4 regions of the Pedobacter sp. R-06 genome follow, and region 2 is predicted to be linked to each of the others. Evidence: riboswitches for the same ligand, from Rfam matches in the RefSeq annotation. Region 2 holds a riboswitch; each other region holds the start of a gene.

Region 1 (7,764 bases), 780 kb from region 2:
AAAGTTTTGGAGGCTGGGCTGCTTTTGACCTGATTTATAAGAATGCCATTCAGGTGAAATTCCAAAAGGCACATGCCGGTGGCGTTAAGCCCCTTTTAAATTTTTTAAAGGAATTAATTGGACGATAAGGCGCAACACGGAACCTTTCATTAAAATAGGTGATGCACAGTTGATTAGAACGATATACAGATTAATATAACTCATATATGGAACATGAAAAATTGATCAAGGCATTCAGCAAACAGATCCGTGCCTTAAAAACGGAGGCATTGACTGAAGATAATCTAGAAGTTTATTATCAGATGATAATCGATCAGATTCGTCAAGATATCAAGGATGGCTATCGGGATACGATTGCCCGAAACCTAACATTAGGAATAGGAATCCATGCCGGCCAATATCCAAAATATCTGATTTTAAACGGGGAAGAGGAGGGATGGAAATATATTACCAGGTTTCTGCTGTGGCAGCAACATGTGCTGAATAAGCTATTCAGCTACAAGGAGGTGGCTTCGCGGTCTGTCGGAGGAATCATCGGTCTATCTCTACTTTGGGAAATGACCGATCTTGCCCAGCTTTCTCGGGAATATTTTCAGTTGCTCTTTGAGGCGGATAAGTCTAAATATGCAAAACAGGAGACCCATCACTTGTTTATGGCAATCTTGTACGACCTGCATTGGTCAGGAGTGATAAATCAGGAACTCTACTCGATTTTGCCTGAAGAAAATATATACAGGAGGTTTTTGGATAATTGGAACTCGGAAAATATGGTGTTGTTAGCAACTTGTCTCAGCGAACTCTGCGATTTCCATATTTATAGTGCACTGGATCTGAAAAACAAGTTCTCGGAGATTTTATCGCTGGATTATATTCCTTGCGAGATCCGTTTGATAGAGATGATCAGGGCAAAACAGAGGCTTTTTACCATTGATTTTAAGCACCCGCTCATGGAGACGCCGTTGGCAAAAATTCCCGTCAAAAAAATTGAATGGGACTTGGAGCGGGATGAAATCTTCCAATATCTGCTTAAAGCGGCTACGGTATAAATGATAAGTAATTTCGCCGTTGATTTCACATCGGCTTTCAGCGAACTGAATTCTAAATAGACAGCAAAAAGTACTATGTATTTTGGATGATTAGGTAGAATCAGAAGACCAAAAATTCATTTGTGTTCTACAGTGAGATCATCTATCGAAAACGATTCTCCCTGCAAACAGTATATTTCCATATCCGGATATTAAATGTTAAATTCAAAAACAAGCGAGGTCACAGCGTTCTGATAAAAGCATATCCTTCTGAGTTCAAGTGACTGTTCAAGGCTGGTATAGTCGCTGCTCACTGGTTTATAGTCTGACCCGGAGTATACCGAATCCGTCAGTTCAACGGCTATCGCTGTTAGGAGTTTCTGTAGGATTTCTGTATTGAAAGTCTTTATCTATACTTCTGCTGTAACATCAGATTATCCAGCAAAATCTTTGATGATGCCTCAAAAAATCGCAAATTGCACGAAAGTTAAAATTGAATGGCAAGAAAAGTTACAGATGGGCCTGTCAGGAACAAAGAGCGCACTAAAGCGAACCTGATCGCTGCACTTGGAAAAATTCTGAAAAAAGACGGTTTTTCCGGGCTGAGTACCACCAGGGTTGCAGAGGAGGCAAAAGTGGATAGGAGGCTGATCTATGACTATTTCGGTGGACTTGAAGGATTGGTTAAGGGATATCTTGACAACAATGACTACTGGAAGATCAATCCTGAAGATATTGGAGGCATAGTAGAAGCGAGTAAAGCGGATTCCGGAAAAGCTCTAGCCTATAACGTTCTGGAGAACCAATTTAACAGCCTGATCAATAACGAAGAAATGCGTCGTATCATTACCTGGGGGCTTAGCGAAAAGTTGCCCATATTAAAGGAACTGGACCTTAAGCGTGAAAACATTGGCGATCAGGTATTGAGCGAGGTCTTTGATAAGCATTTTAACCCCAGCGATAAAAATTTCAGGGCTATGTATGCCATATTGATGGGCGGGGTATATTACCTTACCCTGCATGCCAAGATGCAGGAAAACCCGTTTTGTGGAATAGACCTACAGCAGCCTTCGGGTGAGGAAGAGATCAAAAAGGCGCTCAGACAGTTTCTCGATATGGTCTATTCCTAAATTCTCAAAGTTGGATTTGATTGACTTCGGTATGTCTTAATCAAAAAAATTGCGTAACTGCACCTTATTATCCATAGTAGTTTTTTACTCCAATCCCAATTGTCCAGAAATTTTTTGCTTTGTTTAGATCGTCATTCAGCCAATCTTTGTTTTCCTCATATTGATGGCCAGCTTTCATTTCTGAGATACTTTCCTCAACACTTTTTTCTGTTGACCCTCGCCAGATCCCTACCGAGAGATTTATAAACGCATAACAATATTAAGCTTCACTATCATCTATTTCCCCATCATTATTTTCGGTAAGAATTTCTATGAGTTTGTCCGCCCCAATTTGAAACGGGTTGATGCCGTAAACTGAAAGCTCCGTTTTTTCCGGAAACGGCCCATACAGGAATTCTATGAACTCCGTATTTCCATTATTATCAAGATCAATACGAACTTCGAACTGGTCATAAAAAAGTTGTTGTAAATTTGAACCTGCAGAAGGGTTTCCCAGCAATTTTTCAATGTCCGGTTTAGATTGTCCCAATGAAAGTTTTCCAATGTTTTCAATCTTAATTCCTTCTAATGGTAAAATTTCAATCTTGATCATTTTATGAATAATTTTTAAAAACGTTTATAAAGATAAACTTGGTTGCCAACTATAAAGTAAATATATCACATGTTTGTGATATTTATCTATTTCTTTAACTTTGCGTTGTTGGTTTTGTACTGAAACAGCTGATGGTCTGTTAATTAAGGAAAAATAATAAACTAATGAACAGAGATATCTACCGGGACTCAACATGTTTTAACGGAAAAGCTAGGAGACATAATCAAAAATAAATCCGTAAAAAATGAAAATTCTTTATATCGTTCCCATCATTGTACTGCTTGTATTTTTATACTACCTGATTTCAAAAGAAGGCATGGCAAAAGTTGAAGATCAATTACCAGGTAAATTTGCGCAGTACCAGTTGATTGATAGTTCGGGAACCATTAAGGGTGGAAACGCTCAGATGAGCCTTTTACTAGAAAGCAAAAGGAACATCGAACTTTTTTTAACATCAGAGAACAATGTTATCGTCTCTGGCTTTTCAGGAGAAAGAGAAAATTCTTTCATTAAAATCAGTGCTGACGGGAATGTTGCCGATACGCTAAAGTTAATGTCCAGACCGGAGGATATTGTATTTTTAAAGGGTTTTATCGTAGATAAGCAGGCACACCAATATTATAGGTGGAGTTTTAATGGCGCTAAAACGCCGATCAGAATTATTGCACAAAATTCCGGTTTTGATTGGGATGGCGAGAAGCAACATAAACAACTGGCCAATATCGCCAAACAATCCAAAGCTGTTTATGTGGATTATAACTTTAATAGTCCTCTTCCCCAAAAAAAGGTTGGAGATGGACCGCAAACTATGCAGGGGGTGTTCACCTATGCTATTGTCACCTATATTATCTGTGATGAATGCTTTCAGTTTTACACTACTGAAGATATACATAAATATTTTTCAATGTCTTACCTGCAGGAAATGTTATGGAACAATCTTTTCAAGCAGACAGCTAAGCAAAACGGCCCTGATGGAGAGATGATCAGAACAGCGAACATCAGGTACCAATATTTTCAAAGGTTAAAATTGGAAAAGGTTCGCTTTTCTGGTGGGGGAGGGAATGCCCCCGGTTTCACCAAGATGCTGTATCCGGGATACCTTTTTACCAATGTGATTTTTAAAAATGATACCCTGAAGTTGAAAGAGTTTATGTACCTCGATGAAGAATCGCACACTTCATCCGTAGAAATTGATGGGAAAAATATTGGTACGCTTTCTAAAAACAAGGTACAGCCTGTTGAGCCTATCAATGCGTATATGTATTACACAAATGATAACCTACAATACGCTTTGTTTACAAATAATGATCAAAAGCTCTATTTGATCAAATAGGTTGCTGTAAGCATAGTATCTACACTTTCCAGCGTTTAATCTGTTAATCCTCCATCCACTTTAAAAAACACATCAAAATACTAAATATAATCTCTGATTTTAAGGCTGTTAGAACATCTCCATTTCGGTTTCGCTATGCGAAAACGACCATTGGATCCAATTCTGCTTCTCAGAAAGTGGGACTATCAACTACACAACCGAAATAAATAATATAATTCCTATAGGAATACTAGATTATTATTTTTAGTTTTGCGTCATTATATAATACTTATCCAGAAAGACTGAGGGAAGGGCCCTAAGACGTCTGAGCAACCTATACACTTGTAAAAGGTGCTAATTCCTTTCTACCCAAGGGTGGAGAAGATAAGTTGGTTATGCGCATCCGCATGCTAATTTTGAGGTCGCTCAAAGTTTTTCTGGTAAAGAACCCCTAAAAAATCAGAAAATGAAGAAAACTTTTACCTTTTTCACGGCTATTCAATTGCTCTGGCTTCCTTTATTGGCGCAGGAGAAACTGAGTGGATTTAAAATTCAGAACATTCCGATACAGCGTGATATTGAGCAGAAATTTGATGCTGGACTTAATAAAGAAAATATAGGGGCGACCATAAAAGAGCTTTCTGCCACTCCCCATCACTTGGGCGCGAAGGGCAGTAAAACGGTAGCAGAATCTGTACTGAAAAAGTTTAAAAGCTATGGCTGGGATGCAGAAATAGAGACTTATTATGTCTTATTTCCAACACCTAAAACCCGATCGGTAGAACTTTTAGGGAGCAACAAATACAGCGCATCGCTTGAAGAAAAGGCTGTTAAGGAAGATTCAGCAACCGCACAGCAAGGGCAATTGCCTCCTTACAATGCCTGGAGTGCCGATGGTGATGTAAGTGCAGGCCTTGTTTTTGTGAATTATGGTCTGCCAGCTGATTATGAAAAGTTGGAGCGTTTAGGCATCAGCGTAAAAGGCAAGATTGTCATTGCAAAATATGGCAGGTCGTGGCGGGGCACTAAACCTAAAATAGCTTACGAACATGGTGCAGTGGGCTGTATCATTTATTCAGATCCAAAAGATGATGGTTTTGTGAAAGGCGATGTATACCCACAGGGCGCCTACAAGCCAGAATTTGCTGTTCAACGGGGATCGGTAATGGATATGGTAATTTACCCTGGTGATCCATTGACGCCTGGAATCGGTTCTACAAAGGATGCCAAAAGGTTGGAGCGGGCAGATGCCAAAACGATTCTTAAAATTCCGGTTCAGCCCATCAGTTATCATGATGCTTTGCCACTGCTTGCTGCACTTAAAGGTCAGGTGGTACCTACCGATTGGAGCGGCGGCTTGCCCGTTACCTATCACATTGGAGATGGAAGTACGTTAGTGCGTTTAAACCTTGCTTTTAACTGGGATATTGTGCCGGCTTATAATGTTGTAGCAAAACTGGAAGGAAGTAGATTTAAAGATCAGTGGATTATACGCGGTAATCACCACGATGCCTGGGTAAATGGCGCTGCAGATCCGGTAAGTGGATTAGCCTCTTTATTAGAAGAAGCAAAATCTATCGGAAAATTGGCAAGGGCAGGTATAAAACCTAAACGCACACTTGTTTATATTGCCTGGGATGGAGAAGAACAATCCCTTTTAGGTTCAACAGAATGGGTAGAAGACCATGCGGCAGAGTTAAACAGTAAAGCAGTTGCCTACATCAATTCGGATGGTAATGGCCGTGGCTTTTTAGAAGCAGGTGGTTCCCATGCTTTAGAAAATTTTGTTTCTGAAATTTCAAAAGATGTAAAAGATCCTCAGGTGGGTTCTAATATTTTTGAACGCTGGAAAGCCAATAAAGCCATTTCTACAGGCTCGCTTACCGAACGTAAGAAGATACAGGACAGCCAAACGCTCGATCTGGGTGCGCTAGGTACAGGATCTGATTATTCTGCATTTTTACAGCACCTCGGTATCCCTACTTTAAGCCTTGGTTTTGGTGGTGAGGATGAAGGAGGGGAGTACCATACCAATTTCGACACTTACGATAATTTTGTAAAGTTTAAAGATCCGGGTTTTGAATACGGATTGGCTTTATCTCAAACGGCCGGAAGAGCAGTATTGCGTTTAGCCAATGCGGATGTACTTCCGTTCGACTTTTCTAATCTTCAGGCTAAAATAGCGACTTACGTTACTGAAGTAAGTACATTGGCAAAGCAGCTCAGGGAAGGTGCGCAAAGCCAGAATAAACTCATTTCAAACGGTGCTTATCAACTTGCAAATGACCCCAAAGAAAACTTAAAAAACCCTCCGGTACAGGTTGAATTACCCGAGTTTGATTTTAAAGCGCTGAATTTGGCTGTAGATAGTTTAAAAACAGCCTCATCAAAACTTAATCATACCGTAACTGCTGCACTCGCTTCAGATACTAAAGCTGATCAACTGAATAACTTACTTTTTCAGGCTGAAAAACAATTGCTTCTACAAGCAGGTTTACCCGGGCGACCGTGGTATAGACATAGTATTTATGCCCCCGGTCTATATACCGGTTATGGCGTTAAAACCCTTCCTGGTGTGAGAGAAGCCATTGAGCAGTATCATGCAAAAGAAGTACAGGAACAGATTCTCGTGTTAACAGCCTCCATCTTAAAACTTACTCAATTTCTCAGCCAAACCAGTCATCCTTAATTTATTAATCCCTAAACATGAAACTATTTTTTACCCAGTTAATAGTCTGCTTTGTTTTGCTTAGCAGTTTGCAGGCTTTTGCCCAAAATACCATTCGCGGTAAGATTACCGACAGTAAAGATAAGCAGCCACTTATTGGCGCTACCATAAAATTAAAAGGTACCAAAATCGGCACCAGTACCAATGGTAAAGGAGAATTTAATTTAAACTTATCTCAAAAAGCTGATAGTATCATCATCCATTTTCAGGGTTATTTAGAGCAGGTTGTGGCCATCAATAACCGATCGGAGATTAATGTGGAATTAAAAGAAGATATCCATCTTTTATCTGATGTGGTGGTTACGGGCGTTGCAGAAGGTACCAGTCGTAAAAAACTCACCTTTGCCTTAACAAAAGTGAATAACGATCAGATCAATACCGTTCCGGCAACAGATGCCTCTCAAACTTTAAGAGGAAAAGTCGCAGGAATCCAGATCAGCCAATCTTCTGGCAATTCGGGGGCAACGGTTTATCTGCGTGGCGCTAAATCGGTATCGGGCAATATTGCACCGCTTTTGGTGGTGGATGGTTTTGTAACAGCATTAAACCTGTCTGACTTAAATCCGCAGGATATAGAATCGATTGAAGTGGTTAAAGGCGCAGCGGCTTCAGCCCTTTATGGTACCAGGGGTGAAGGCGGAATTATCCAGGTGCTCACCAAAAAAGGAAAAGGTACCGGAAAGGTAAATATTATTGTAGACAATGAATTTGGCTTAAGCAATGTGCAAAATACGCCGCCAACCGCTCAGTTCCACCATTTTAAGGTTAATGCCGATGGCTCGTTTGTGCTTAATGGCAACGCCAGGACAATCGATGTACAAGCTAACGGTTATTCCCTTAACCTTCACCCATACCCAAATGTATACGATAATGTGGCGAATATGTTAAACCACAACCCTTATTTTACAAATTTTGTTTCTGCATCAACTGCAGGTGATAAATATACGTTGTATGCCTCTTTTCAAAACCAATATAAA
Region 2 (7,764 bases):
ACAAAACCACCCTCTGGATTTTTAGGCAGTAAATACAATGGCTGGGCTTTTAAATTTAATGAATTAATAAAATCAGGCAGTTTTTCGCCTTCTCTGTTTACGTCTTCAAAATTAGTGGTAATGGCAGCAGGTTGCTTTAAAAACTTGTCTACACCTAATGCTTTAGCACCCTGAGCAGTGCCTACTTTTAGTAATTTATCTTTTAAGCCTCCGAATTGAGCGTTTACATTATTTAAACAAGCTATAGTAAATAACAGGCCTAAACATAGGGATTTTGCATTTCTCATCATAATTAATTTAGATAGGTATCACAAACTTAGAATTTTAAGCGTTAATTCAGTATTAAAATTTCAGATTGTCATCGCACCATAAAAATACAGAATTCATTTTCAATGAGTTAACGTAATTTCAAAATTTTATTTTGTGGATTAAAATTAAATTCAGACATTTGGAATATTATTTGGCAGATAGCTAAATAAAAGTCAATCTTCACGGGTTGATTTATAAAGAAGTGGCGAGAGACTGGCTCGATGACCCACTGGCAACCCTCAGAAAGAGAAGGTGCCAATTCCTGACCGGATAACATGGTGTTATTTGGAGATATAAATTAGAACTGATGAAAACATTAAATCTTCAATCGCTAAGCGAACCCAGTGCAAACCTTAAGCAGGTAGGACAAGCTTCTATTTCTTTTATTTGTTGCGATATGCGTGCGTTTACTTGTATGTGCTGTTGCATACAGTAATTTAAAAATCTTCCTTTTTTGTTTCTTTCAAATTGGAAGGTCCCGGGAAATCGGGATACGCCCTGCTAGGTTTTAGGATTATCCTAATTTCTGCTATCTAATCACATCAACTAAAAAAAATAGAAATTATGTCAACATCATATAAATTTGAAACTTTACAATTACACGCTGGCCAGGAAATAGATCCAACAACAGGATCAAGAGCTGTTCCTATTTATCAAACCACTTCTTATGGATTTAAAAATGCCGAACATGGGGCTAATTTATTTGCACTAAAAGAGTTTGGCAATATCTACACCAGGATTATGAATCCTACCAATGATGTTTTCGAAAAACGTATTGCAGCTTTAGAGGGTGGTGTAGCTGCTTTGGCGGTGGCATCGGGACAAGCCGCTCAATTTATAGCGTTAAATAATATATTGGAGGCTGGGGATAGCATCGTTTCTTCATCTCACATTTACGGAGGAACCTATAATCAATTCAAAGTAGCTTTTAAGCGCTTGGGTATTCATGTCGATTTTGCAAATCCAGATGTACCTGAAGAATTTGAAAGCAAAATTACTGATAAAACCAAAGCAATCTATCTCGAAACCATTGGCAACCCGGCATTTAGTGTACCTGATTTCGAAAAAATTGCCGCAATTGCAAAAAAATACGATCTACCTTTAGTGGTTGACAATACTTTTGGTGCAGGAGGTTATTTGTTTAAACCATTGGAACATGGCGCCAATATTGTTGTAGAATCTGCAACGAAATGGATCGGCGGGCATGGAACAAGTATTGGCGGTGTTATAGTTGACGGCGGAAATTACAACTGGGGCAATGGAAAATTCCCCCAATTCTCTGAGCCCTCAGAAGGTTATCATGGTTTGGTTTTCAGCGATGTTTTTGGTATCGGCGGACCATTTGGCAACATCCAGTTTATCATCCGTGCCCGTGTGGAAGGATTAAGAGATCTGGGACCTGCCCTATCGCCTTTCAATTCTTTTCTTTTATTACAAGGATTAGAAACTTTATCGCTCCGCGTTCAACGCCATGTAGATAATGCATTAGAATTAGCAACCTGGTTAGAAAACCATCCATTAGTTAAAGAAGTTCAGTACCCAGGCTTAGCCAGCAGTAAATATAATAACCTGGCCAAAAAATATTTAAGTAATGGCTTTGGTGCAGTTTTATCTTTCGAATTAACCGGAAGCAAAGAAAATGCAACACAGGTAATCGATAACTTAAAACTGGTATCCCACCTGGCCAATGTGGGTGATGCAAAAACGCTGATCATTCAGCCATCTGCCACAACACACCAGCAATTAAGCGAAACAGAACAGTTAGCTGCAGGGGTAAAACCGAATGCACTGAGGGTTTCGGTAGGCATTGAGCATATTGATGATATTAAAGCCGATTTCGAACAGGCATTTGCAACCATCAATGCTACAGTTCCGGCAGAGCATTTACAAGCCTAAACCCAAACCCCTTAGGGGCTTTTTAACAACAACAACATTACAAGATGCATAACAGTAAAAACGACAATGTAAAATCCACTTCGGGGAATTTTGCGTCAACATATAGCTATAACAAACAGTTTAAATTAGAGAGCGGAAAGAAGATCCGTAACCTGCAAATTGCTTATCAAACTTATGGCAAATTAAATGCAAATAAAGACAATGTGATTTGGGTTTGCCATGCACTTACCGCCAATGCTGATGTTTTTGAATGGTGGGAAGGTTTGTTCGGTGAAAATGCTTTATTCAATCCGGAAGAGCATTATGTTGTTTGCGCTAATGTTTTAGGCTCGCATTACGGCAGCACAAACCCATTGAGTACCAATCCGGTAACAGGTTTACCTTATTACCTTTCATTTCCGCAGTTTACCATCCGCGATTTAGTATCGGCACACCAATTATTGGCTGCGCATTTAGGTATTGATTATATTAAATTATTAATAGGCGGTTCTTTAGGTGGGCAACAAGCTGTTGAATGGAGTATTTCGGAGCCGAATAAAATCGAAAACCTGATCTTGATTGCCACCAATGCAGCACATTCTCCATGGGGAATAGCTTTTAACGAAAGTCAGCGTTTGGCCATTACTACCGATAGAACTTTTTATGCCAACCAACCAAACGGTGGCAGTAAAGGTTTAAAAACAGCCCGTAGTATTGCACTTTTAAGTTATAGAACCTACAGTGCTTACGGCAGTACACAGGTAGAAAGTGTAAATGATAAGACAGACAATTTCAGGTCATCTTCTTATCAGAATTATCAGGGAGAAAAACTGATCAACCGTTTTAACGCTTACAGTTATTATTATTTAACCAAAGCAATGGACAGTCACAATGTGGGCCGTAACCGCAAAAGCATTGCTGATGCACTAAGCCTAATTACAGCAAATACTCTGGTAATCGGAATAGAAAATGATGTTTTGTTTCCTTTATCGGAGCAAAAATACCTGGCCGATCATATCCCAGGAGCAGAATTTAGCGCCTTACATTCAGATTATGGTCACGATGGATTTTTAATCGAAACAGATGCCCTGACTAACGTGATCGGAAACTTTATTAAGGAAAGCCGGAATAAAAAAATAATCAAATTGCAGCATACTGCTTAGGGAGGTAGAAGGTTTAGGGTTTAGTGCCTGAACAACGAGAATCGTTAAAATTTGCACAATAAAAATCAACAAAAAATAATATAACACGCAGTTAATCGGTGTAATCCACCTATCTGTGTAATCACTTTAAAAAATGAGTAAAAATTTAAAAATCGGTTTATTTGGCTTCGGTGTTGTAGGACAAGGTTTATTGGATATTATCCAAAGCCAGAACCTGAACCTGGAGATCATTAAAATTGCAATAAAAGACCCAAGAAAGAAGCGTACCCTTAATAAGGATCTGTTTACTACTGATCGCAACGAAATACTGAACAATACAGAGATCAATACCATTGTAGAATTAATTAATGATGCCGATGCTGCTTACGAAATTGTAACTACCGCATTAAAAAACGGTAAAAATGTAGTTTCTGCCAATAAAAAAATGATCGCCACACACTTAAAAGAGCTGGTGGATTTACAACAAGAGCATGGTACTTCTTTATTGTACGAAGGAGCCGTTTGTGGCAGTATTCCAATTATCCGTAACCTGGAAGAATATTACGACAATGAACTATTCCATGCTTTGAGCGGAATTTTTAATGGTTCATCTAATTACATACTGTCGAAGATATTTAATGAGAACCAAAGTTACGACGCAGCATTAAAAGAAGCACAGGAATTAGGTTTCGCAGAAACCGATCCGATTTTGGATGTGGGAGGTTACGATCCGAAATATAAACTGGCTATTGCTACAGCACATGCATATGGTTTATTTGTAAACCCTGATGCCATTTTAAACATCGGTATACAGAACCTTTCTAAGCACGACATTAAATATGCCCGTGAGAAAAACTTTAAAATTAAACTGGTTCCTACGGCACGTAAAGTGAACACCAAAGATATCGTGACTTACGTATTGCCGAAACTGGTAGCTAAAGATGATTTCCTTTACAACGTAGAAAACGAGTACAATGCAGTTGCAGTTCAGGCGGCTTTTGCAGATAAACAGTTTTTCTATGGTAAAGGTGCTGGTGGCCACCCTACAGGTGCTGCTGTACTCTCTGATATTGCGGCTTTGCGTTACGACTATCGTTACGAGTACAAAAAATACCACTCAGAAAACGGCGTAAAACATACCGAAGAAATTTTATTGGAAATTTACTTACGTTATGCGGATGAAGATCTGATCACTTTATTGGATTTTGATAATATCAGCGAACGTTATGCTGCAAGCAGCTATAAATATGTGGTTGGAACAGTTAAGCTAGAAAGTTTAATTAAGAACCGCGACTTGCTTCTGGAAGAGTCTGTTTTTGTGGCCTATACTGGCAGACAGATTTACAAACAAGAGCAATTGAGTGAAAATGTTTTTGCCCAGGAATTGGCAAGCCTATAATTTATTTTTAAGGTTAATTTTTTTATTTGTTTTGTTGTTAAGCACAAAGGTCGGAGCGAGTCCGACCTTTTGCGTTTATTACTTTACCTTAATGTATTTTTCGATTATCATCCGGTCTACCCCTGCTTTTTCTACCTTCTCAATGCCTTTCTGAATCAAAGTATCTTTATGGATGGCGAGTTTAAACTTAAAAGTCTTGCCTTCCCAATCTTTGTTTTTATAATATTCCAAATGCTCGGTATAATCGTCTTTATCTAATACAAAGCTTCCTCCGCCAGCATCAAAACTGCTGGTATCTTTAGGATTAAGGCTATGTTTTAAAAATGCAAAATGCGTGTGATTAAACATCTTGATCATTTTCAGTTTGCCAGAATAATCTGTTGTTTGGCTTGTTCCATTTTCGATGGTTGTAGCCGATAATAATTGCCAGGTACCCTGAATATCAAGATCAGAATCTTTTTTGCTTCCATCTTTGTTCACGCAAGAAAATAATGAAAGCACAGCAAAAAGCATTAAAATGTTTCTCATAAATGGGATGTATTAATTTGGTTATTATTGTTTTAAATATTTATCCCCTTCCAGCCATTTTGATCAGCTTATGTGCGAGGTCTTTTCCTAAGTAACCATCAATTATGGCGTGTACGATATATAAAATCGGGGTCATTAAAATAGCCACAACAAATTTATAGGTATATCCTACTAAACCAATGGCAAAAACCTGTTGCCAGCTGTAATGATATTGTGGATTAATATAAAATGCGATAAAAATGACCACAAAACTGTCAATAAACTGAGAGACTAAAGTAGAGCCCGTAGCGCGTAACCAAAGTGCCCGCTCCCCTGTTATTCTTTTTATTTTATGGAATATCAATACATCAACCATTTGCCCGATGATAAAGGCTGTAATCGATCCTACAATGATCCACATCCCTTGACCGAATATCCCCGAAAATGCATTATTCATATTGAGGTCCTCTCCGTTTATATTCTGATGCACCCAGAAATCGGCAGCGGTTAAATGCATCGACCCCCAAACCACAAGAAAGGCAAATGCAATTAATATGGCGGTGAGAATAGACAAGAATCGAACCTGTTTAACACCAAAATATTCATTGATAATATCCGTCATGATAAAAATAATCGGCCAGGTTAATACTCCCGCCGACATTACAAAAGATAAATGCGGAACACCCAATAAGTTTATATCGAACTTTTTAAAGCCCAGCGTTTCTTCAACACTGAACAATTTAACTCCAATAAATTCTGATAATATAGCGTTTGCTACAAAAAAGCTACCCAGGATGAGTAGTAAACGGCTTTCTTTTGTCTTAAAAGTCATAGACTATAAATCTAGAAATAAATAGCAGATTTAGCATAGCAATCATCGTATTTTTAACAGAGATAACACAAAGATTACGCATCCGCCCTATTGTATAATTGATTTTGACTAAAAATATGATTTTTACAATCGTTCGACTGTAAAAATAGGTTAACAAATTAAATCTCCCAATCTTTGCGGAATCAAAATCTGGTAATCTTCATGGCTAAAAAACAACACTTCTATCTCATACTCATTTTAGGATCATTAGCGGCACTCGGCCCTTTCTCTATCGACATGTATCTACCTGGTTTTGTTGATATTGCAAAGGATTTAAGCAGTAATGAATCAACGGTAGCCTTATCACTATCAAGTTTTTTTATCGGGATTTCTGCCGGCCAGTTATTGTACGGACCACTGTTAGATAAATTTGGAAGAAAGAAACCATTATATTTTGGTTTAGCACTTTATATTCTTTCCTCTTTTCTTTGCTTGGCTGTAACTGATGTTAACCAATTAATTGTTTTGCGTTTTGTACAGGCTATTGGAAGCTGTGCCACTGCGGTTGCTTCGGTTGCTATGGTGCGGGATCTATTTTCAGTAGAAGAAAGCCCGAAAGTATTTGCTTCCTTAATGCTGGTGATCGCGGTTTCACCTATGCTCGCCCCAACGGCTGGAGGCTACCTAATTTCGGCCCTGGGCTGGAAATATGTGTTTGTATTTTTAGGATTGATGGCAGTTTTAATGCTTCTGGCTTCAATTTTCAAGCTACCGGAGAGTTATAAACCCGATCCGAATTACTCTTTAAAACCAAAGCCTATTTTAACCAATTTCTTTACCGTTTTAAAAGAACCTCAATTTTATACTTATGCGTTGATCAGTTCGATTACCTTTTCGGGTTTATTTGCCTATGTATCGTCATCGCCCCAGGTATTTATGAAAATTTATGAGGTAAGTAAAACAGGTTATGGATGGATTTTCGCACTGCTTTCTGTATCATTTATTGGTTCAAGCCAGGTAAATAGCCTGATATTAAAATGGTTTACCAGTAAAAATATTATAACCTATGCACTTATTGCACAATGCATCTTCAGTTTAATCTTTTTGGTTTTCGCCTTAAATAACTGGTTAAATTTATATTCTACCATAGGCTTCATCGCCTTGTTTTTGGCCTGCCTAGGTTTAATTAACCCAAATGCTGCTGCCTTGTCGCTCGCTCCATTTACCAAAAATGCGGGTAGTGCATCGGCCTTAATGGGTGCCTTGCAAATGGGATTAGGTGCGCTGGCCTCAGTAATGGTAAGTTTATTTAGCGAACACTCGGTTGTGCCTATGCCTTTGGTAATGACGGCAGCTGCATTTATTGCTTTAGGCTGTTTACTAATCGGCAGAAGGTTTATCACCACCGTAGTGGAGGCATCGTCTGATGCTGCTGTTGCAGCGCATTAATATTTTACCGCAAAGACACTAATGACACATAGAAACAATCTAAATGCCCTCAGTGTCTTTGTGGTTAAGCTATGGTACAAATAACTTGTAAATTAAATAGCAAACAATTGTACCTACTGCCGCGATGATGAAGCCGCTTAATCGTTTCTTTTTGATAAAACAGATTAAGATAATTCCGGAGATAGACACCAAGGCCATCAGCACTGCGGAAATATCGATAATCCACGACCAGGCCTTACCAGAATCTCTTCCTTTGTGCAAATCGTTAATCA
Region 3 (7,764 bases), 2.7 Mb from region 2:
ATTGTATACAATTCCCTCCCCGTTAGGGGCTGGGGGTTAATAAGCTAAATTAGGACTTAACCACCGCTCCACTTCTTCAATCGGCATATTCTTTCTGATGGCATAATCTTCAATCTGATCTTTGGTAATTTTTCCTAATCCAAAATACCTCGAATCGGGATGTGCGAAATAAAAGCCGCTTACCGCTGCTGTTGGATACATGGCATAACTTTCGGTTAAGTGCAATCCAATTTTATTCTCCGCATCAAGCAATTGGAATAAAGTTCCTTTTTCGGTGTGTTCCGGACATGCAGGATAACCTGGCGCTGGACGGATACCTGCGTATTCTTCCTTAATCAATTCCTGATTGCTCAGATTTTCATCCTGTGCATAACCCCAATATTCTTTACGTACACGTTCGTGCATCCGCTCTGCGAAAGCTTCAGCCAAACGATCGGCCAATGCCTTAGCCATGATACTATTGTAATCATCGTAATTGGATTCGAACTCATTCACCAATTCATCAATCCCGATACCTGCGGTTACGGCAAAACCACCAAAATAATCCTGAATACCACTTTCTTTTGGTGCAATGAAATCAGACAAAGCATAATAAGGCTGCCCATCTACTTTTTCGGCCTGCTGGCGAAGGGTGTGAATAGTTACCAGTTGGGAGTTTTCAGTCCTGAGTCCTGAGTCGCTAGGTTGACTTCGGACTTCAGACTCCGGACTACGGACTTCTAAAACGATATCGTCTCCCACTGCATTTGCTGGCCAGAAACCGATTACGGCTCTTGCTGTTAACAGTTTTTCGTCGAGGATACGTTTTAATAAAGCCTGTGCGTCATCAAAAAGTTTCTTCGCCTCGTCGCCTACATTTTTATCATCGAAAATTTTAGGATAACTGCCACGTAACTCCCAGGTATGGAAAAACGGTGTCCAGTCGATATAGGGAACCAGTTCTTCTAAAGGATAATTATCGAAAACCCTTGTACCTGTAAATTCCGGAACAGGCAGGTTAGGTTGAAAATCGATCTTAAATTTATTTGCACGGGCTTCCTCTAAAGTTTTAAACCGTTTATCCGATCGTTTGTTTAAATGCGCTTCGCGTGCTTTATCATACTCAGCCCTGATACCTGCGATGTACTCATCTCTTGTATCCGGATTCATCAAGGTGCTGCAAACGGTCACACTTCTGGAAGCATCTAACACATGGATAGCCGGGCCTGAATAATTTGGCGCTACTTTTACCGCAGCATGGATCCTTGAAGTAGTTGCTCCACCTATAATTAATGGAATAGTGAAACCTTCACGCTCCATTTCTTTGGCAAAGTGAACCATTTCATCCAATGATGGCGTAATCAATCCACTTAAACCAATAATATCTGCATTTATTTCTTTGGCTTTTTTGATGATTTCCTGTGCAGGAACCATTACGCCCATATCAACAATCTCGAAATTATTACAAGCCAATACCACACCCACAATATTTTTTCCTATATCGTGTACATCGCCTTTTACGGTAGCCATTAATACTCTTCCGGCAGATGAGTTCTGGTCCTGATCGGGGTTATCCAGCTTCTCCTGTTCAATAAATGGCAACAAATAAGCTACAGCTTTTTTCATTACCCTTGCCGATTTTACCACCTGGGGCAAGAACATTTTTCCAGCACCGAACAAATCACCCACAATGTTCATCCCGTCCATCAACGGGCCTTCAATCACTTGAATCGGACGGGCATATTTTTGTCTGGCTTCTTCCACATCATCATCCAGGTATTCTACAATTCCCTTTACTAAAGAATGAGATAATCGCTCTTCAACAGAACCTTTTCTCCACTCTTCATCTTTAACCACCTCTTTACCTTTCGATTTTACAGTATCGGCATATTCTACCAAACGCTCAGTAGCATCATCTCTGCGGTTTAAGAGTACATCTTCTACCCTTTCTAACAATTCGGGTGGAATTTCCTGATAAACCTCTAACATCCCTGCGTTTACAATTCCCATATCTAGACCAGCCTGAATGGCGTGATAAAGAAATGCGGAGTGCATCGCTTCGCGCACGGTATTATTCCCCCTAAAAGAGAAAGAAATATTAGAAACCCCTCCGCTCACTTTAGCATGAGGTAAGTTTTCTTTGATCCACCGGGTAGCATTGATAAAATCGACAGCATAATTATTATGCTCTTCTAATCCGGTTGCAACGGTTAAAATGTTCGGATCGAAAATAATATCCTCTGCCGGGAAACCAATTTCGTGCACCAGAATATCGTAACTTCTTTTACAGATTTCTTTCCTGCGCTCATAATTATCGGCCTGTCCCTGCTCATCAAAAGCCATTACTACTACGGCAGCACCGTATTGCATAATTTTGCGGGCACTTTCGCGGAATTTCTCCTCTCCTTCTTTTAGTGAAATAGAGTTTACAATTCCTTTTCCCTGCAAACATTTTAAGCCATTTTCAATAACCGACCATTTAGATGAATCGACCATGATAGGCAATTTGGCAATATCGGGTTCAGAAGCAATGAGGTTTAAGAACTTGGTCATTGCGGCTTCCGAATCCAACATCCCTTCATCCATGTTCACATCAATTATCTGTGCACCGCCTTCAACCTGTTGCAGGGCAACGGCCAATGCAGCCTCGTAATCGCCACTTAGGATCAATTTGGAGAATTTAGGAGATCCGGTAATATTCGTCCTTTCACCAATATTTACAAAAATACTTTCCGGAGTGATGGTTACTGGCTCCAATCCGCTTAAACGCATGTAAGGCTCAAGCACTGGTACTTTCCGGGGTTCAGCTTTCCTTGCGTTTTTAGCAATACAGCCAATGTGTTCTGGCGTGGTACCACAGCAACCACCCACAATATTCACAAAACCTGAAGCAATAAAATCGTCAACCAAATGTGCCGTTTCATGCGGCTGCTCATCATAAGCACCAAATTCGTTTGGCAAACCCGCATTTGGATAGGCCGAAACATAACAACCTGCTTTTGCAGCAAGCTCCTCAATATGCGGACGCATTTCTTTAGCGCCCAATGCACAGTTAAAACCAATACTTAGTGGTTTTGCATGCATAACCGAGTTTAAGAAAGCTTCGGCAGTTTGACCTGAAAGCGTTCTTCCGGAGGCATCGGTAATGGTACCAGAAATCATAATCTCCAGTTTACGGCCAATTACCTCTTCGTATTTTTTAATGGCTACAATAGCCACTTTAGCATTTAAAGTATCGAAAATAGTTTCGATTAATAATACATCAGAACCACCATCTACCAAACCGCGTACCTGTTCGTAATAAGCAGCTTCCAGCTCATCAAAATAAACCGCCCTAAAACCGGGGTCGTTTACGTTAGGCGACATGGAAAGGGTACGGTTGGTTGGGCCAATAGCACCGGCAACAAAACATTTACGATCTGGATTTGCGGCCATGAACTCATTTACAGCTTCTTTTGCCACACGTGCACCTTCAAAACTCATTTCGTAAGAAAGGTCTTCCATCTGGTAATCGGCCATGGAAATGCGCTGTGTACTGAAGGTATTGGTTTCGATAATATCGGCACCAGCCGCCAGGTACTCCAGGTGTATCGTTTTTATAATATCCGGACGCGTGATATTGAGCAGATCGTTATTGCCTTTTACATCACAGGGATGGTTTTTAAATCGCTCCCCTCTAAAATCTTCTTCGGTTAAGGTATATCGTTGAATCATGGTACCCATTGCACCATCAATCACCAAAATACGTTTTTCTAATTCTTCTCTTATGCTCATTCTTGTTGTAAGATTTGAGATATGAGATGTTAGATATGAACTGTTAGATACAAGAGCTGTAAGATATGAGATTGGGTTAGACGCTATGCCTCAAATCTCAAATCTATTTTCTCAAATCTATTTTCTCAAGTCTATGGTCTCAAGTCTCTAAAAGGCCTATTGAAAAAGTTGGTACGAGAATCGTAATCCTAAACTTATCTGTTTCCGCTATTTGCAGAATAGAATTTAGCACCTTGTATGGTTACAGGTTGCTAAGACTTCGTTGGGTCTAATCCCTCCGTCTTTCTTAATAAGCATACAAAAATGCAACAAAGCTACATCAATTCCAAAATTTATCGCTTTGCAACCAAATAAAATTACAAAGGCCATGCAATTCTGCACGGCCTTAAGAATATTGTTCTGTTAATGATTACTTTCTGCTTCCGAAAATACGAAGCAAGAAAAGGAATATATTTAAGAAATCTAAGTATAGAGACAATGCAGCTACAATAGCCATTTTTTTAGATTCGATCTGAAGAACCTGTTCACCGCTAGCTTCGATCCCTTCGCCAATTCTTTTAATTTTTTGCACATCATAAGCCGTTAATGCCGTAAATATGGCAATACCAATGAATGCCATAAATAAACTGAACTGCTCACTTTGAACAAACATATTAATTACACTGGCAATCACTAAACCAATTACCCCAACCATTAAAATCGGCCCGAATTTACTTAGATCGATATTGGTTGTGTAGCCCATAAATGCCATAATTCCAAATATTCCGGCAGCTCCTGCAAAACAGCTCACTACTGAACCTGAAGTATAAGTTAACAAGATAAAACTTAAACTAACTCCAGTTAATACGGAATAAAGTACAAAAACGCCAATTAACGCAGGTAATGATAATCTACTTAAACCGAATCCCATTAATAAAACCAGTCCAAGTGGTGCAAACATGGCTACGTAACCAAAAATTGACATGCTCACTTTACCGGTTGCTGGATTAATATTTAAAAGGTATTGCATTAACTGCTCATTGGTGCCAAATAAATAGGCAGCTACTGTTGATAAACTCAATGCCACGAACATCCATAAGAAAACGTTTGCAAAGAATTTTTTAGAAACAGATTTTTCCTGTACAAAAACACTGTTATCCTGATATTGATAATTTTGTTGTTCCATTTTAAATTTTGTGTATTTAACTATATAAAAATAAATATTTAGTTTAATCTTTTTGTCAGCAGTTCTTCAACTTTTTTATAGAACTGCAACGGTTTTAATGTACGCCATGGCAGATTGTCAAATGCACCACCAAAGTTAATGTAATAATCGATGTTATTATCGCGAAATTCAGTGATTACGTGTTCCTGAAAATTCACCCCAACAATCCAGCCATCCTCTACTTCCTGAAACCACTCTTCGTAATAACTGTCATCAGAGGCATGAAAATTCAGTACATTTTCACCGATCAGTATAAATTTAGTAATGCCTTCATCCATCATCAGCTCTAAAATATCGCGTTTCAGCAGCATAATGTCGTTGTTAATGGCATCGTTCCACTCTCCTATAAATTCAATAATGGCATAACTGCGATCATAATCGGCGTATAAAACCTTCATGTATAGGGTATTCGAACCAAATTCGTCCCATTGTGGGTGCAGTAAAAAATTGTAAATCTGCTTATCGAAGTAAAGTTCTGAATATTCGGTATTGTAAAATGGCGAACGCTCATCTTCTGCCGAAATATAATCATCTCTCCACTGGTAATAAGGCTCAATTTCGTGCATACTTTTTTCTTAATTATTGAAGGATTGAATTTTGAATGAGAGAATGATTAATGCTAGTCTTACATTCACTCATTCTATCCTTCACTCATTTCTTAGTGTCCTGCTTCAACTGCTTTTCGCACACTTCCATAACGGGTTAACAACTCAGCAGCTTCATCGTAACCTATATTTAGTTCATCAGCCACCATTTGTGTACCACGGTCTACAAGTTTATGATTGGTTAACTGCATATCGACCATTTTATTGCCTACTACACGCCCCAACTGAACCATAACGGTAGTGCTTAACATATTTAACACCATTTTTTGCGCCGTACCAGATTTCATGCGGGTAGAGCCGGTTACAAACTCAGGGCCAACCACCACTTCAACCGGAAAATCCGATTCTGCAGCAATAGGTCCGCCGGTATTACAAACGATACAACCCGTTAAAATACCATGCTTACGTGCCGTGTTTAATCCGCCAATTACATATGGCGTAGTGCCTGATGCCGCAAGGCCGACCAAACAATCTTTTTCATTAATCTCAAATTCCTGAAGATCTTTCCAGGCTTGTTCGGCGTCATCTTCAGCAAATTCTACCGCTCTTCTAATCGCTGTGTCTCCACCGGCAATAATTCCTACAACCCAATCAAAAGGAACGCCATATGTAGGTGGGCATTCTGATGCGTCTACTACACCTAAACGGCCACTTGTGCCTGCACCTATATAAAAAAGACGACCACCTTTTTTCATTCGATCGGCTACTGCCGATGTTAATTTTTCGATCTGAGGCAAACATTTTTCAACTGCAAATGCTACAGTCTTATCTTCGTTATTAATGCCCTGCAAAACCTCTAACACCGACATCTGATCGATGTGGTCATAGTTAGATTCTTGCTCGGTAACTCTATTCATAAATTTAATTTTGATAAAATTCGGTAAATTCTTTCTAAAAACTACCCTAAAAACCCAAAAATATCTGTCATAAATTTCAACCTATTACTCCATTGCGTTAATTAATGTTAAATATTATAAACAAAAGACATGAAAATGCAGTTAAAAAATATATCAACTCGCTAATTTTCATAAATTTGCAGTAACGCTGATGAAAAAAAATACCCGAAATAACGTACTGATCGCTGCAAGCTATTCTGTAATTTTAATAGTGGGTATGTTTTTGGGCATAAAATTCATTAAAGATCAAGGCTTTGGTGTTAAAAAGAGCGCTCAACTCGCCAATAACAGCGATGAGAAGTTAAATGAGATCTTACACATCATCAACGGTAATTATGTTGATGACATCAATACCGATTCGCTTCAAAACTTACCCATAGATAGTGTTTTGCATCAACTCGATCCACATAGTGTTTACCTGCCGCCAACCGATGCACAGGATATGACCGATAACCTGGAAGGGAACTTTGAGGGTGTGGGCATAGAATATTATATGCTCAACGATACGATGATGGTTACCGGGGTGGTTAAAGATGGCCCTGCCTACCAGGCGGGTATAAAATTAGGCGATAAAATTCTGAGTATCGATACGGCAGTTGTAAGTGGAAGAAACTTACCAAAAGAACAACTTACCGGTCGCTTTAAAGGCAGATCAGGAACAGGTGTTAGTGTGGTACTTTTACATCCAGGCGCACCGCAAAGTAACCGCATTATGGTTACACGAGGCAAAGTAAACATCAGCAGTATTGATGCCGCTTATATGATCAATAACGAAACAGGTTATGTGCGGATCAGTAAGTTTGGTGCGAATACCGATAACGATTTCTCTGTTGCAGCCAATAACCTGAAAGCAAGGGGCATGAAAAAGCTGATTCTTGATCTTCGCGACAATGGAGGGGGCTATTTTACGGCAGCTACAGGTTTGGCCGATCAGTTTCTGGCAGAAAATAAACTCATTGTGTATACACAGGGTAAACATGAACCACGTACCGATTATTTTTCTACAGGCACCGGCGCTTTTCAAAATGGCAAACTGGCCATCCTGATTAATGAAAATACTGCTTCAGCAAGCGAAATTGTAGCTGGAGCCATCCAGGATCTGGGACGCGGAATTATTGTTGGCCGCCGCTCCTTTGGAAAAGGATTGGTACAAGAGCAATTTGCTTTTGGCGATGGCTCTGCATTGAACTTAACCATCGCAAGATATTATACACCATCTGGTCGCAGTATCCAAAAATCGTACAAAAAAGGTTACGACGCCTACAAACATGAATTAGACGAACGTATGATGGACGGCGAGCTTACC
Region 4 (7,764 bases), 580 kb from region 2:
CGGGCCATTAAAACCAGTATGGATCTGTGCCACATTGCCCTGTTTATCTATGATTATTGTGGTTGGAAAAGATAAAAAAGAATCGAGTGCAGGCAACGATTCAGATACAACCTGTTTATCGGCTGTACCTGCAATAACCTGATCGTAATCTATTCCAAAACGTTCGCGGAAACGTGTAATCACCTTTTTTGCATATTCGGGTTCGGTTGAGCGCTCGTAATGCAAAGCAATAATTTCTACACCACGTTTCTTGTTTTCTTTGTACCAGGGCGCAATAAAAGTAGCTTCATCAACACAATTTGGGCACCAGCTTCCGGTTATGGTTAAAATCACCACCTTGTTTTTATATTTTTCATCCTTTAACGAAATCTTTTTGCCGTTTATATCAGGAAAGCTAAAATCAAGCGTTTTGTATCCTTTTTTCAGGTAGGTAAGTTTATAAGGATCAGGCAGGGCAGCATCTTTATTTTTAGTTCCGGTAAAAGGCTGGCTTCCCCTTGCACCTAAAATTTCGCCCGTTAAAGAGCCATCAGTCTGGAAAGTTCCTTTGTAATAGGAAGGAGAGGAGCCAATAAAGCTCGAAAGTTGAAATTCATTTCCTTCTACTACACCTTCCAGATAACGCGAATCGCCCGTTACACGTAGAAAAGTGCCAGTAAGTTTGTTACCAGTTTGCTTAAATAAACCTACTGTCTTTTCTTCCTTACCATTTGGCGATTTAAAAACTACATCATAAGTGCCAGAATAATCAGCAGTTGCAGGTTTGTCTGCCGTTTTAAAGCGGTAATTTTTTCGTTCGGCAATAATTACCAAAGGTTTGCCCGCTTTATCTTGTTTCCTTAATGTACCTGTTAATTGGTCACCATCTATCGCAAATGCAAGTTCATTATCAAACTGATCCAGTTTTACGAAAAGCGAATCGGCTGTTTGTTTTACAAGACCACCTTCGAAACTTTCTTCAGCATTACGGAAATATAATTTCTGCTGACCACTTTTTTCGCTGATTTCGAAGTTAAAAGGGATCTCTAATCCTTCCTTTACCTTAGCTATTCCACGCCAGCTACCGAGGGCGACAAAGGTTTTTTGTTTTTTCTCTTGAACCTTTGCTGCTTGCTTATTGGCGAAGACAGGATGTTCCTGAGCATAGATAAAAGTTGTTGATATGGCCAATATGGCTGTTAAAAGGGATTTTAGTTTCATTGGGATGTGTATTGACGACTAAATTGGTAGACAAAGATATGGATGTTATTGGCAAAGAAAAAATATTTCAATAAAAATCTATAAAAACTATAGGATAAATGGAATAAGTTATACCTTTGCAGCAGTTATTTTAAAATACTTATCAAGAAAGGCGGAGGGAATGGCCCTGTGAAGCCTTAGCAACCATCTAATTTTTAGAAATGGTGCTAATTCCATCTCAGATGAATCTGGGGTAGTTAAGTCAGTTGTTTGCGTTATCCTTATAAGAATATATGGAGCACTTCTGATTTATGGGGTGCTTTTTTTTTGCCCCGACGCATGCTTGAAAAGTAAATATGGTTAAAGAAAATTATTCAAATGAAAAAAACAGACGAGCTAAAAGCCATTAATACAAACTTTAATGCATACTTCCGAATGCGTATGCCCTGTTAAAACCGCTCCATTTTAACAGGCTTCTTTAGGCTAACCATTCCTTTTTATTTTTAAAAACAAATACGTTTTAGTCGTAGTGGAATTGTTTTGCCCAAAAATATTATCCCTTTTTAACTAATTAACTACACAATATGTTTAAAAATTTAAAATCAATAACGTTTATCTTGCTGCTGTTCCTGGCGCAAAAGCTTTCTGCTCAGGATGTAACGGTTACCGGAACGGTGAAATCGGCAGATGGTGAAACACTCCCTGGTGTTTCCGTTTTAATAAAAGAAACCAAACAAGCCACCATTTCTGATGCAAAAGGAGCTTTTTCTATTCATGCACCAGATAAGGGCACCTTGGTATTTTCTTATATCGGTTTTAAGAGCCAGGAAATACAGATCAATAAAAATGCTGGCCCCATTTCGATCATTCTTCAGTCAAGCGATAATGCGCTTGATGAGGTGGTGGTTACGGCATTGGGTATTTCAAGACAGAAGAAATCGCTTGGTTATGCTGTTCAGGAATTAAAAGGACAGGATTTAGCCGAAGCTAAAGAATCCAACCTCGTAAATGCACTGGCCGGAAAAATAGCCGGTGTTAGGGTAACCAATAGCCAGGGGAGCATGGGTTCTTCGCGTGTGGTCATCAGGGGGGAAACATCTATTGCCGGAAATAACCAGCCATTATTTGTGGTTGACGGGATTCCGGTAGATAATTCTCAGTTAAATTCGGCAGGGGCGAGAGATTATGCCAATACCATTTCGGATATTAATCCCGAAGATATAGAATCGATGAGTGTGTTAAAAGGACCAAATGCCGCTGCACTATACGGTTCGAGGGCTGCAGCAGGGGTTATCCTCATTAAAACCAAAACAGGTAAATCGAAAAAAGGATTAGGCATTGCCATCAACTCAAACGCGGTTTTAGAAACTTTGCTTACGCTGCCTGTGTATCAAAATGCCTTCGGTCAGGGGTCGGAAGGCAAATTTAGCTATGTAGATGGTGCAGGTAAAGGCATTAACGATGGAGTAGATGAAAGCTGGGGGCCTAAATTGGATGGTAGATTAATTCCGCAATTTTATTCGAAGGGAGTAGCCGTTCCATTTGTGGCGCATCCCGACAATGTGCGCGATTTCTTCCAGACCGGATATTCATTAAATAATGGGGTATCGGTTGCAGATGCCGGTGAAAAATACGATTACCGGATTTCATACAATAATCTGAAACAGGTGGGGATCGTACCTAACTCTGGTCAGGGCAAAAACTCGTTTGTGCTGAATACATCATTAAAAATAACACCGAAATTAACCTTAACTGCCAATGCAAATTACAGCAAACTTAATTCTGATAATTTGCCTGGAACGGGCGGTTCGAGATCAACCAGTACCATGTTACAGTTTACCTGGTTCGGCCGTCAGGTTGATATCAACCAATTGAAAGATTATTTGGATGAAAATGGAAAAACGTTTAACTGGAACAACAGCTATTACAGCAATCCTTATTGGGTAGCTTACGAAAATACCGTATCGCAAAACCGTAACCGTATTATTGGAAGTTTAGCACTAAATTATAAAATAATTGATGGACTTGATTTCAATTTCAGATCAGGAACAGACTATTATAACGATAGGCGCAAAGTGAGGATTGCTTATGGCACAAACGGAACACCTTTCGGGTCGTATACGGAAAGTGCTTTTACAGTAAATGAGAACAATACCGACGCTACCTTAAATTTTAACAAACAGTTAAATGATGATTTTAGCCTCGAATTATTGGGTGGTGGTAACATTCGCAGGCAATATATAGAACAGAATGATCAAAGTGCACCTAAGCTAGCCATTGCAGGACTTTATACCCTTAAAAACTCCCGCGATCCATTGGTTTCTTCTAATAATTTATCGAAGTTAAAATCTTATAGTGTTTATGCATCTGGTCAGATTGGCTTTAGAAATTACCTGTTTGCCAACATCACGGCCCGTAACGATTGGTCTTCAACCTTGCCTGCACAGAACAGGTCTTATTTTTATCCATCATTTAATGGAAGTTTTGTAGCAACCGAGGCGTTCGATATTAAAAGCGAAGCCCTTAACTATTTAAAAATACGCGGAGGCTGGTCTAAAGTAGGTAAAGATGCAGATCCTTATCGTTTGATCAATACTTATGCGTTTAGTGCGCCGTTTAACGCAAACCCTCAACTTACCACAAGTAATATCGATCTTAATCCTAACCTTAAACCAGAAACTACCACTTCAACAGAACTGGGTGTTGAGGCTGTTTTCTTTAACAAAAGGTTACGTTTCGATTTAAGTGCATACAATACCAATAGTTACAATCAGATTTTGGCAGCCGATGTAAGTCAAAGTACCGGATTTAGCTCAAAACTGCTTAATGCTGGAAAAATCAACAACAAAGGCATAGAAGCACAGTTGGGTATTACGCCAATTAAAAAACAGTTTACCTGGGATATTGATTTCAATTTCGCTGCAAACAGGAGTAGGGTAATTGAACTCGATGCGGAGAAATTATTAACGAATTACATTGTCGCTACCAATTCAGCGCAGGTAATTGCTACCGTTGGACAACCTTATGGATCGCTTTTCGGAACAGCATTTTTAAGGGATGGCAATGGAAATATTATTGTAAATGCCACAGGTGCACCAGCAACAAACCCAACCAAGCAGGTATTGGGAAAATATACACCAGATTGGATTGGCGGGGTGTACAATACCTTCACGTATAAAGGCATCAGTTTAGGTGTATTGGTTGATGCGAGTATTGGTGGTTCTATTTACAACGGTACTTATGCAACAGGTACTTATACCGGAGTTTTAGCCTCTACACTGCCAGGGAGAGCAGCAGAATACGGAGGTATTTCTTACTATTATCCAGATAATAAAAAGGAAAATGGAACCGTAAGGGTAAACGGAGCTGCTCCGGCAGGTGCAACGGTTTATGATGACGGGATTATTTTTGATGGTGTAACGGCTGATGGTAAACGCAATGAGAAAGTGTTACCTGCCCAACAATATTATAAATCGTTCAGGAATATCGATGAAGCAAATATATTCGATGCCTCTTATGTTAAGCTTCGTGAAGTTAAGCTTAGTTACAATTTGCCAGCAAAATGGATTCGTCCGCTAAGTTTGCAAGGGGTTTCTGTATCACTTGTTGGCCGTAACCTTTGGATTATTCACCGCAATACGGTAGATATTGATCCGGAAGTAGCCTTTAATACTGGCAACGGACAGGGGTTGGAAAGTCTTTCTAACCCGAGCACACGCAGTTACGGTATCAACCTGAATGTTAAATTTTAATCTGACCATCATGAAAAATAAAAAACTATATATACTGGCCATTCTGGCAATTGCATTTTCATCTTGCAATAAAGAGCTCGATGAGGTAAATATTAATCCGAATGCTCCAGAAATTCCACAACCTGATTATTTACTTACGGGCACCACTAAAACTACAGCCGATACGTATTGGGGGGTAACCAATAATATGAACTCGAGCTTGCTTTTTGCACAACATTGGGCTAAAGTTCAATATACAGAAGAAGATCGGTTTATCTTTTCGAACAGTAGCTTTACGGCTTTATGGTCTACTGGCTACGCACAAAGTATTGCTGGCTTTAATAAAATTATCGAATTGGGCGATGCACAAGGCAATCCAAACTATAAAGGAGTTGCACTTGTGTTAAGGTCGTGGGTATTTTTGTTACTTACCGACGCTTATGGGGATATACCATATTCACAGGCTGGAAAAATTAAACAGTTTGTTACGCCGGTTTACGATAAACAAAAGGATGTTTATTATGGTATTCTTAACGATTTAAAGACTGCTCAGGCAACTTTAGATCCAGCTTCAGGAAAAGTTATAGGTGGAGATGTTATTTATAGCGGTAATATTGCTTTATGGAAAAAGTTTGCCAATTCTTTACGCCTTCGCATCGCTTTACGCATTGCAGATAAAGAGCCGGCTAAAGCCAAACAGGTAATTGATGAAGTACAGGCTGAAGGTGGCACTTATATTAACAGCAAATCGGAGAATGCAACACTGCTCTACAGTGATTCGCCACAGCAAAATCCAGTGGCTGCATCATTCGAAACCAGGAATGATTACCGGATCAGTAAAACCATCGTAGATAAACTTTTTGCGCTAAATGATCCCAGATTACCAGTTTATGCAAGCAAAACTGATAATGCTACACCTCAAACCTATGTAGGCATTCCGAATGGCTCAACAAATTCAGAAGCCAGTGCAATAGGTTTGGCAAATTCTTCCAGACCAGGAACTTATTTTTTAGCACCAAAAGCACCTGCTGTGATTTTTAGTTATGCCGAATTGCTTTTTGATAGGGCAGAAGCCGCTGCAAGAGGTTTTACTACAGAAAATGCAGCTGACCTCTATAAGCAGGCCATCAGGGCATCCTTTGATCAATACAGTATAGGTGGAAGTGCTGTTGATGATTATCTAAATCAGGCTGCGGTACAATATGATGCTGGTAATTATAAAAAATCAATCGGTGAGCAAAAATGGATCGCTTTGTTTGGTCAGGGTTTAGAAGCCTGGACAGAGCAGAGAAGGTTAGATTATCCGCAATTAACTGCATCTGTTAATACTGTATTGAATGGCAAAATTCCGGTACGTTTTATTTATCCAGGTTCTGAACAATCGTTAAACGGACAGAATTATAAAAATGCGGTAAGCAGCCAGGGCGCAGATTTATTAACTACCAAACTTTGGTTTGATGCTTTTTAATCCGATAGTGGTAATAGTGGTGTCGGATGTTACCATCTGACACCAAAACAAAAAAACGTCCTGAATTTATTATCGGGACGTTTTTGTTTTTACAATTAAAGAAAAAGATAAACCTGTTCAGGTTCCTTTCTTTTAATTGGTATTCATCTGGCTAAGTCCTCAGCAGCATTGCTTGCCTTGGTCTTCAGGTCTTCAGTGTATCCTTTTGCTTTCTCTACCCATTCTGGGGCTCTATCTAATAGTTCATCTACTATCGATTGTCCGGTAATTGGATCTTTCTTGGTGATATATTTTACGCCAGCATAAACTGCAGCGCCAATAATTGCTGTTTTTAAAATTCCCATGTTCTTTTCTTTTTTATTAGTTAAACATTTTGAGATCGTTTAAAGTTTTAGACAATTTCCTATACCTGTTGTTACATGCTTGTTGTTACCCCGGTCATTTTTAGCACTTCGATTACTAAATTAATAGGACGAGATGATAACATCTGGCATCATGATTAAAAAGGGCGAGGGTAACTTCCGAAGTCCGAGAGCTAAATTTACTCAAGCATTAAGATTATTTCGTGCATAATGATGGTTTTGTCTGTTTGCTGACGATAAATACCTGGTGCTTCGATAAAATTTTACAGATTATCGCTATTAAATTTATATATTTCGACCAAATTAACCCCCAGTAAATCGATTAAACCAAATATTGCTGCATGGATAAGAAAAAGCTGTTCAATGAAATTAAGGAATTGAGCATCATAAATTCTTTCTCGAAACACGAACAGCTTGTACAGGGAATCATTAATGGCTTAAACCACAAATTGATTGCCAAGGGAGATATTCTACCTTCGGTGAACGAGATGATGAGAGAAACAGGCTTTGCTAAAGAAACTATAGGTAAAGCCTATAAAGCGTTAATTAGTAGGGGTATTTTAGAGTCAAAAAACCGTATGGGTTATTTTGTAGCAACTGATGATACCGAACAACACCTTAAAGTTTGTCTGCTGATTTACGCTTTCGATACTTTTCAGGAAACCTTTTATCAGAATTTCCGAGATCATTTAGGCGAGAACATCCAGGTTGATGTATACTTCCACCACAATAATTTCAGTGTTTTCGAATCGATCATTAACAGCAACAAAGGGCAGTATGGCTTATATGTTATTGCGCCTATAGAAAGTGATGCTGCAAAAGAAGTATTGGAACAGTTACCCAAAGAAAAACTGCTCATTGTAGATCGGTATGTAGAACTTAAAGGCGATTATTCTTACATCGTTCAAGAATTTAAGAAAGCATCCTATAATGCTTTTTTACAACTGGCTCCCCGCATTAAAGAATTCTCCGAATTTGTTTTCTTTTTTAAACCTTCCTCTGCCGAACCAAATGAAGTACTGCT

Evidence for each region. A riboswitch is a leader RNA that binds a small molecule or an ion and turns the genes downstream of it on or off. The one in region 2 is predicted to bind S-adenosylmethionine.
Region 1: linked by a shared signal. The riboswitch ahead of ACN9MR_RS06290 (transferrin receptor-like dimerization domain-containing protein) and the one ahead of ACN9MR_RS09360 (O-acetylhomoserine aminocarboxypropyltransferase/cysteine synthase family protein) in region 2 are both predicted to bind S-adenosylmethionine.
Region 3: linked by a shared signal. The riboswitch ahead of metH (methionine synthase) and the one ahead of ACN9MR_RS09360 (O-acetylhomoserine aminocarboxypropyltransferase/cysteine synthase family protein) in region 2 are both predicted to bind S-adenosylmethionine.
Region 4: linked by a shared signal. The riboswitch ahead of ACN9MR_RS11675 (SusC/RagA family TonB-linked outer membrane protein) and the one ahead of ACN9MR_RS09360 (O-acetylhomoserine aminocarboxypropyltransferase/cysteine synthase family protein) in region 2 are both predicted to bind S-adenosylmethionine.

The regions. Positions count from the first base shown of each region.
Region 1 covers NZ_CP183977.1:1,480,944-1,488,707, forward strand. The annotation lists gene ACN9MR_RS06265 (hypothetical protein) at 1-128, shown strand, start outside; gene ACN9MR_RS06270 (hypothetical protein) at 207-1,046, shown strand; gene ACN9MR_RS06275 (TetR/AcrR family transcriptional regulator) at 1,523-2,155, shown strand; gene ACN9MR_RS06280 (hypothetical protein) at 2,415-2,747, opposite strand; gene ACN9MR_RS06285 (hypothetical protein) at 2,992-4,080, shown strand; SAM riboswitch class I at 4,346-4,450, shown strand; gene ACN9MR_RS06290 (transferrin receptor-like dimerization domain-containing protein) at 4,526-6,748, shown strand; gene ACN9MR_RS06295 (SusC/RagA family TonB-linked outer membrane protein) at 6,766-7,764, shown strand, end outside.
Region 2 covers NZ_CP183977.1:2,264,704-2,272,467, reverse strand. The annotation lists gene ACN9MR_RS09365 (hypothetical protein) at 1-290, opposite strand, end outside; SAM riboswitch class I at 499-609, shown strand; gene ACN9MR_RS09360 (O-acetylhomoserine aminocarboxypropyltransferase/cysteine synthase family protein) at 874-2,205, shown strand; gene ACN9MR_RS09355 (homoserine O-acetyltransferase family protein) at 2,250-3,347, shown strand; gene ACN9MR_RS09350 (homoserine dehydrogenase) at 3,481-4,725, shown strand; gene ACN9MR_RS09345 (hypothetical protein) at 4,804-5,253, opposite strand; gene ACN9MR_RS09340 (queuosine precursor transporter) at 5,294-6,064, opposite strand; gene ACN9MR_RS09335 (multidrug effflux MFS transporter) at 6,266-7,492, shown strand; gene ACN9MR_RS09330 (PepSY-associated TM helix domain-containing protein) at 7,562-7,764, opposite strand, start outside.
Region 3 covers NZ_CP183977.1:6,245,212-6,252,975, reverse strand. The annotation lists gene metH (methionine synthase) at 37-3,753, opposite strand; SAM riboswitch class I at 3,945-4,049, opposite strand; gene ACN9MR_RS25495 (Bax inhibitor-1/YccA family protein) at 4,163-4,918, opposite strand; gene ACN9MR_RS25490 (hypothetical protein) at 4,957-5,523, opposite strand; gene murQ (N-acetylmuramic acid 6-phosphate etherase) at 5,616-6,419, opposite strand; gene ACN9MR_RS25480 (S41 family peptidase) at 6,610-7,764, shown strand, end outside.
Region 4 covers NZ_CP183977.1:2,848,461-2,856,224, reverse strand. The annotation lists gene ACN9MR_RS11680 (TlpA disulfide reductase family protein) at 1-1,200, opposite strand, end outside; SAM riboswitch class I at 1,337-1,443, shown strand; gene ACN9MR_RS11675 (SusC/RagA family TonB-linked outer membrane protein) at 1,764-4,931, shown strand; gene ACN9MR_RS11670 (SusD/RagB family nutrient-binding outer membrane lipoprotein) at 4,942-6,378, shown strand; gene ACN9MR_RS11665 (YtxH domain-containing protein) at 6,522-6,722, opposite strand; gene ACN9MR_RS11660 (GntR family transcriptional regulator) at 7,082-7,764, shown strand, end outside.